3 regions of the Streptomyces sp. NBC_00569 genome follow, and region 3 is predicted to be linked to each of the others. Evidence: riboswitches for the same ligand, from Rfam matches in the RefSeq annotation. Region 3 holds a riboswitch; each other region holds the start of a gene.

Region 1 (2,191 bases), 6.0 Mb from region 3:
CCGCGACCCGCATGTTCATCGCCTGGGGCCTGACCCTGCCGGCCGCCGGTCTGGTCGGTGCGGGCGCCGAGTTCCTCACCAAGCAGGGCTCGTGGGGCGTCGCCGTCACCGCGCTGCTCCTGATCGCCGGCGCGGGCACCATCTGGGCGCTGTCGCGGCGCAACTCGATCGACCACACGAACGTCACGGACGACGACATCGACGGCGCCGACGTCCCGGACGAGCCCGCAGGCGTCGTGACCACCGCGATCGCGGCCGTCACCCCGCCGCCCACCGGCACGGTCGCCGGCCTGGACACCGACGTGAAGACCACCATTCCCGCCTCGCCCGCCCCGCCCTCCGCGGAGCCCGCGCGACCGGCCACGGTCTAAGGAAGCAGCAGCGCTATGCACATCGACTGGGCAGCACTCGGCTCCGTGTTCGGAGTCAGCCTCGTGATCACGGTGGCCCTCGTGGGCCTGTTCACCCTCGGCATCGTCGGCCTCACCAAGCGGGAGTCCGCGGCGGCCCAGGGCAACTCGGCGGCGCTGGCCGTCTCCGGCGCGTACGCCTGCTTCGCCCTGTGCGCGGCGGCCGTCGGGTACGGGATCTTCCTGATCGTCGCCTGACCGGAGGTAACCGGCAGGAGTGCGGGGTGCGGGACGCGAAGGCGTCCCGCACCCCGCTTCGTGTGTGCCTCAGCACACTCTCCCTTCGCAGGTCAACGGCAAGTTGACGGGCGTTCGCGGAGCGTGGTGGACTTCCGGGGCCATCTACGGCAGCAGGAGAGGAAGCCGGTGCGAATCCGGCGCGGTCCCGCCACTGTCACCGGGGAGTGATCCCCGCGAGCCAGGAACTCTCGCCGCCGGTCTCTTCCAACCAGGGCGTGGACACCCTGAGTGAGGACATATCGCCATGCGCGGCTGCCAGTTGCGGGTGCTCCCGCCGAGAACGAGTACAAGGGTTCCGTTCGCCGTAGCGGCGGGCTGACCGTGCGAGCCGAGCGCGTCTTCGCGTACGGCAGCGCCGCCGGACTCCTCGGTGACCTCCTGTTCGGCGATCCGCGCCGCGGGCATCCGGTCGCCGCGTTCGGGCGGGCCGCGGGCGCCGTCGAGCGAGTGCTGTGGAGCGACCACCGCGGGTGGGGCGCGCTGCACACCGCCGTGTGCGCCGGGGGCGCCGCCGTCGCCGGTGGCCTCGCCGCGCGCGCCGTGCGCCGCTCCCCCGCCGCCTCCCTCGCACTGACCGCCGCCGCCACCTGGGCTGTGGTCGGCGGTACGTCGCTGGGGCGCGAGGCGCGCGCCATCGGGGGCGCGCTGGCCGCCGGTGACGTGGACGCGGCACGCGAGCGGCTGCCGCATCTGTGCGGGCGTGACCCGCAGGCCCTGGACGCGGACGGGATCGCGCGGGCCGTCGTCGAGTCCGTAGCCGAGAACACCTCCGACGCCGTCGTGGGCGCGCTCGTGTGGGGCGCCGTCGCCGGGGTCCCCGGGCTCGTCGCCTTCCGCGCCGTGAACACCCTGGACGCCATGGTCGGGCACAAGTCGGCCAGGTACCGCCGTTACGGCTGGGCGTCCGCGCGCCTCGACGACGTGGCCGGCTGGCCGGGGGCGCGGCTGACCGGCGTGCTCGCCGCGGTCGCGGGCGGCCGTCCGCGCGGCGCGCTCACCGCGTGGCGCGAGGACGCGCGGCTGCACCCGAGCCCCAACGCCGGTGTCGTCGAGGCCTCGTTCGCGGGGGCGCTCGGGGTGCGGCTCGGGGGCACGTTGTCGTACGGCGGGCGGGTCGAGAACCGGCCCGTGCTGAACGCGTCGGGCCGGTCCGTGGAGACCGCCGACGTCGAGCGGGCGGCGCGGCTCTCGCGGCGCGTGAGCTGGCTGGCCCTCGGCGTGTGTGTCGCCGGGCGGGCACTGTTGCGGAGGGGGAAGTCGTGAGTGGTGGCGGACTGCTGGTGGCAGGGACCACGTCCGATGCCGGGAAGAGCGTCGTCACCGCCGGCATCTGCCGGTGGCTGGTGCGCCAGGGGGTGAAGGTCGCGCCGTTCAAGGGACAGAACATGTCCCTCAACTCCTTCGTGACGCGCGAGGGCGCCGAGATCGGCCGTGCGCAGGCCATGCAGGCGCAGGCCGCCCGCGTCGAGCCGAGCGCCCTGATGAACCCCGTACTGCTGAAGCCGGGCAGTGACCGGAGCAGCCAGGTGGTGCTCATGGGC
Region 2 (2,191 bases), 7.4 Mb from region 3:
CGAGGGCGTCGAGGTTGGCGGCCGCGGTGTCGGTGAAGTCCAGGGCCAGACCGTCGACAGGGGCCTTGGCCAGGACCGGCAGGGCGTCGCCGAGCCGGTCGAAGTACGAGGCGACCAGCAGCTTGGACCGGTCGCTGAGGGCGCCCAGGTCGCGGTAGGCGCGGGCGGCGGCGTTCAGCTCCGCCGGTGTGCGGTCCTGGACGAGTGCGGGCTCGTCGAGCTGAACCCACTCGGCGCCCGCGGCGCGCAGGTCGGCGAGGACCTCTGCGTACACGGGAAGCAGCCGGTCGAGCAGAGTGAGCGGGTCGAAGTCGGCCGCGACGCCCGGCGCGGGCTTGGCGAGCAGCAGATACGTGACCGGGCCGACCAGGACGGGGCGGGCGGCGAGTCCCAGGGAGAGGGCCTCCTCGAGCTCGGACACCTGCTTGGTCGAGTCCGAGGAGAACACCGTGTCCGGGCCCAGCTCCGGCACCAGGTAGTGGTAGTTGGTGTCGAACCACTTCGTCATCTCCAGCGGCGCGACATCCTGCGTGCCGCGCGCCATGGCGAAGTAGCCGTCCAGGGCGTCTGTGTCGACAGCTGTGCGGTGGCGTTCGGGGATCGAACCGACCATGACGGTGGTGTCCAGGACGTGGTCGTAGTACGAGAAGTCGCCCGTGGGGACTTCCTCGATGCCGGCGCCGGCGAGTTCCTGCCAGTTCTTGCGGCGCAGGTCGGCGGCTGTGTCCCGAAGGGCGTCGGCGGAGACGCGGCCCTTCCAGTAGCCCTCGATCGCCTTCTTGAGTTCGCGATTCCGTCCCTGGCGGGGGTAGCCGTACACGGTGGCCCGTGCTCCCGCGGCTGTGGTCTTGGTGGTCACGGAGTTCTCCTTCGAGAGACGTATCCCTGAGATCCCGAAGACTCACGCGGCCAGAAGGGAGTGACAGACCGGCGGCACGACCTCGCGCGGCAAAGGCGCGGTCATCCGCTCGATATGTACGCCGACCCGCCCACGAGGTCACCGGGATGTCCGCGCACGCGTCATACGCGCACGGGCAGTTGGCAGGTCTTCGGACTCGCGGGCGCGCCTCGTGTCGTACGAGGCTCCTACTGGCCGTCGCTTCCCAGGTCCCGTTCCTCGGGCCCAGTGCGTATGACGGCGGTCGTTCCCACTCACCGCTGCGGGGCAGTCCCGGATTCCCACCGGGTTCCCTCTTGCGACGCATCCCGTCTGGCGGACGGGGCGAACCAGCTGCACCGGTCACCCTACGGGGTGCCGCTGACACACGAGCGGACCGGTCCAGGATGCGGATGGTGAGGTGAGGCACGTCGGCGGAGGGTCGGACCACGAAAGAGGGGCGGGAACCGGAATCCGGTCTGGTTCCCGCCCCGCGCTCCGACCGCCTCCGGCCCTCAATCCGGATGCGGTACCCGGGCCCCTCAGCCCTGGTGGTCGTTGACGGTGCCTTCTCGCTCGTACTCGTGGAAGCAGCGGCCTGTCTTGCGGCCCAACAGGCATGCCTCGACTATGTGTTGAAGCGTGTCGGCGGCGCGTAGAGCGGTTCCTTGAATTCCTAGTAGAGGGGTTTCGCGATGGCGGCGACGGTGTCGAGGCCGATGAGGTCCGCGAGCCACAGCCGGCCCATGGGGTGAGCGCAGCCGAGTTCCATGCCGTGGTCGACGTCGGTCGGGTTGGCGAAGCCGGACTCGGTCGCGCGGATCGCCGACAGGAGGTGTCCAGGAGGTCGGTGAAGGTGATGCGGTCCGTGGCCGTGCGCGCCTCTTCGATCGTCAACTTGCTCTTTCGCGCGGCCTTTTCGAGCGAGGTGACGATTCGGTCGCGTGCGCCCTCGGCGGCTGTGGCATCTGCTTCGCAGACGACGGTGTCGAGGTCGACCCGTGCACAGACCTCGGTACGGTACGTCGGCACGCATGGCACTTGAGACCCGCGCCGCCACTCCCCGAGGGTCCGCCGATCTCTCACAGGAGTATGCCGACCGTTGATCTACACGCACCAACTCGCCTGTGCAGGAGCCGAGTTGCAGTGAGGTGCGCGTGTGAGTCGTGAAGAGTTCGCGCACGATTCTCGGGATCCGGTCACAGGAGCGGAAAGCTCGGAGGGCTCACTCGGTGCTTCCGAACACTTCCGCACCGCGGACATCCACGAGACCGTGCCGCCGCTGCTGGCCATGGCGCTGGTCTGGGAGATGAC
Region 3 (2,191 bases):
GGCGTACCGGCCTTCGTCCTCGTCCTGTACCGCACCCGGAGCCTGCGCCGATGACCGTCCCGACGATGCGCACCACCACCGCCGACGGGCTGCGGGCCGACCGGGTCCGCCGCGAAACCGGCGGACACCTCATCCTGGACGGCGTGAGCGTGCACCCGGCGCCCGGAGGCATCACGGGCCTCATCGGACCCAACGGCTCGGGCAAGACCACGCTCCTGCGCCTGCTCGCGGGCATCCTCACCCCCCAGGCCGGAGTGGTGACCCTGGACGGCTCACCGCTGAGCGCCGTCCGCCGCAGGGACTTCGCGCGCCGCGTCGCCGTGGTCGAGCAACAGGCCGACACGCAGGTCGAGTTGACCGTCGAGGACGTCGTGCGTCTGGGGCGCGTCCCCCATCGCAAGGCATGGATGCCACCGTCGGCACAGGACGAGGAGGCCGTACGTTCCGCGCTCGCCCGCACCGATCTCACCGACCGGGCCCACCGGCACTGGCACACCCTCTCCGGCGGTGAGCGCCAGCGCGTCCAGATCGCCCGTGCCCTCGCGCAACGACCACGCGAACTCCTTCTGGACGAGCCGACCAACCACCTGGACATCCAGCACCAGTTGGACCTCCTCGACCTGCTCGCGGAACTCCGGCTCACCAGCGTCATCGCCCTGCACGACCTCAACCTGGCCGCGATGTACTGCGACCAGCTCGTCGTCCTCCGGCAGGGGCGGGTGATCGCTGCCGGCGCGCCCTGTGACGTACTCACCGAAGAGCTCATAGCGCGGGTCTACGGAGTGCGCGCGACCGTTTTCCCGGCCACCACCGAGCAGGGGGAGGCCCCGTACATCCGGTTCCTGAGAACGCCCGCTCCCTGAGGCGGCACTGCCGTACCGCACGCAAGGCTTCGTGGGCAGCGACCATGACCAAGATCACGGCGGGCGGCCCGGTCTTGGCCGTGCGCCCCTTACGCGGTACGGTCTGACCGATATTGACGATGGCAACGCGGAAGCCGGTGGGAATCCGGCACGGTCGCGCCACTGTGAGACGAGCCACTCGCCCGGACGGGCGGGGACCTCGCGAGTCAGACCCGCAGCTGTCGTACTTGTGCACCACCGAGATGGGACGCGAACTCCCAGAGGAGGTCCTGCCATGGCGCAGACCGTCGCTCAGCCGACAGCCACCACCCCCGTTCTTCCCGCAGCGCTGCCCCTGAAGGCGATTGCCCCTTGGGCAGCCTTCTTCGGCATCCTGATGCTGGTCCTGCTCTACTTCGTCGGCGCCGAACAGGGCGCCACCGCCGTCGTCTCCGGCGAGAGCGTTCATGAATGGGTGCACGACGCCCGCCACCTGCTCGGCTTCCCCTGCCACTGACGAGGGACGCCACAAAGCTCATGAACTCCGCAACAGTGAGAAACCTCCTCGTACGGGGCATGCTCGCCGGCCTGGGTGCCGGTCTGCTCGCCCTCGTCGTCGCCTACCTCCTCGGCGAACCCAGCGTCGACAGCGCCATCGGCTACGAGGAGGCCCACGCACCCGCGCACCACCACGAGGTCGAACTCGTCAGCCGCAGCCTGCAGTCCACCGCGGGCCTCGCCACCGGCATCCTGCTCTACGGCGTCGCCTTCGGCGGCATGGCCGCCCTCGCGTACTGCTTCGCGCTCGGCCGCGTCGGCCGCTTCACCCCACGGGCCACGGCCCTCCTGCTCTCCGGCACGGCCCTGCTCGCCGTGTATGTCGTGCCGTTCCTGAAGTACCCCGCCAACCCGCCGTCCGTCGGCGATCCCGGCACCATCAGCAAACGCACGACGCTGTACTTCCTGATGATGCTGCTCAGCGTGCTCCTCGCCGTCGCCGCGGTGATCATCGGCAAACGGCTCGTTCCCCGCCTGGGCACCTGGTACGCCACTGTGGCGGCGGTCGGGTTCTTCGTCCTCGCGATCGGGCTCGCGTACGCCTTCCTGCCGGTCGTCAACGAGGTGCCGAAGGACTTCCCCGCAGCGCTGCTGTGGCGGTTCCGCACCTCGGCCCTCGCCATCCAGCTCACTCTGTGGACCGGATTCGGCCTGATCTTCGGCGAGTTGGCGCAGCGTCAGCTCGCTCCGCGCGCCGGGGCCGTCCCATCCGGCGCCGCAACTCCCGTACCCCACTGAGAGAACCGCGCCACAGGACCCAGGCAGGCGATCAAGCGCAGAGGGCCGCCGGA

What was found. A riboswitch is a leader RNA that binds a small molecule or an ion and turns the genes downstream of it on or off. The one in region 3 is predicted to bind cobalamin.
Region 1: another riboswitch for cobalamin. It lies ahead of OHO83_RS33395 (cobalamin biosynthesis protein); the one in region 3 lies ahead of OHO83_RS06515 (CbtB domain-containing protein).
Region 2: another riboswitch for cobalamin. It lies ahead of metE (5-methyltetrahydropteroyltriglutamate--homocysteine S-methyltransferase); the one in region 3 lies ahead of OHO83_RS06515 (CbtB domain-containing protein).

Annotation. Positions count from the first base shown of each region.
Region 1 covers NZ_CP107783.1:7,424,593-7,426,783, reverse strand. The annotation lists gene OHO83_RS33405 (inorganic phosphate transporter) at 1-371, shown strand, start outside; gene OHO83_RS33400 (hypothetical protein) at 387-608, shown strand; cobalamin riboswitch at 719-860, shown strand; gene OHO83_RS33395 (cobalamin biosynthesis protein) at 972-1,913, shown strand; gene OHO83_RS33390 (cobyric acid synthase) at 1,910-2,191, shown strand, end outside.
Region 2 covers NZ_CP107783.1:8,815,988-8,818,178, forward strand. The annotation lists gene metE (5-methyltetrahydropteroyltriglutamate--homocysteine S-methyltransferase) at 1-859, opposite strand, end outside; cobalamin riboswitch at 1,024-1,247, opposite strand; partial or broken gene OHO83_RS47125 (3-hydroxyacyl-CoA dehydrogenase family protein) at 1,420-1,715, opposite strand; gene OHO83_RS39820 (hypothetical protein) at 2,037-2,191, shown strand, end outside.
Region 3 covers NZ_CP107783.1:1,391,034-1,393,224, reverse strand. The annotation lists gene OHO83_RS06525 (FecCD family ABC transporter permease) at 1-54, shown strand, start outside; gene OHO83_RS06520 (ABC transporter ATP-binding protein) at 51-863, shown strand; cobalamin riboswitch at 955-1,099, shown strand; gene OHO83_RS06515 (CbtB domain-containing protein) at 1,138-1,359, shown strand; gene OHO83_RS06510 (CbtA family protein) at 1,380-2,138, shown strand.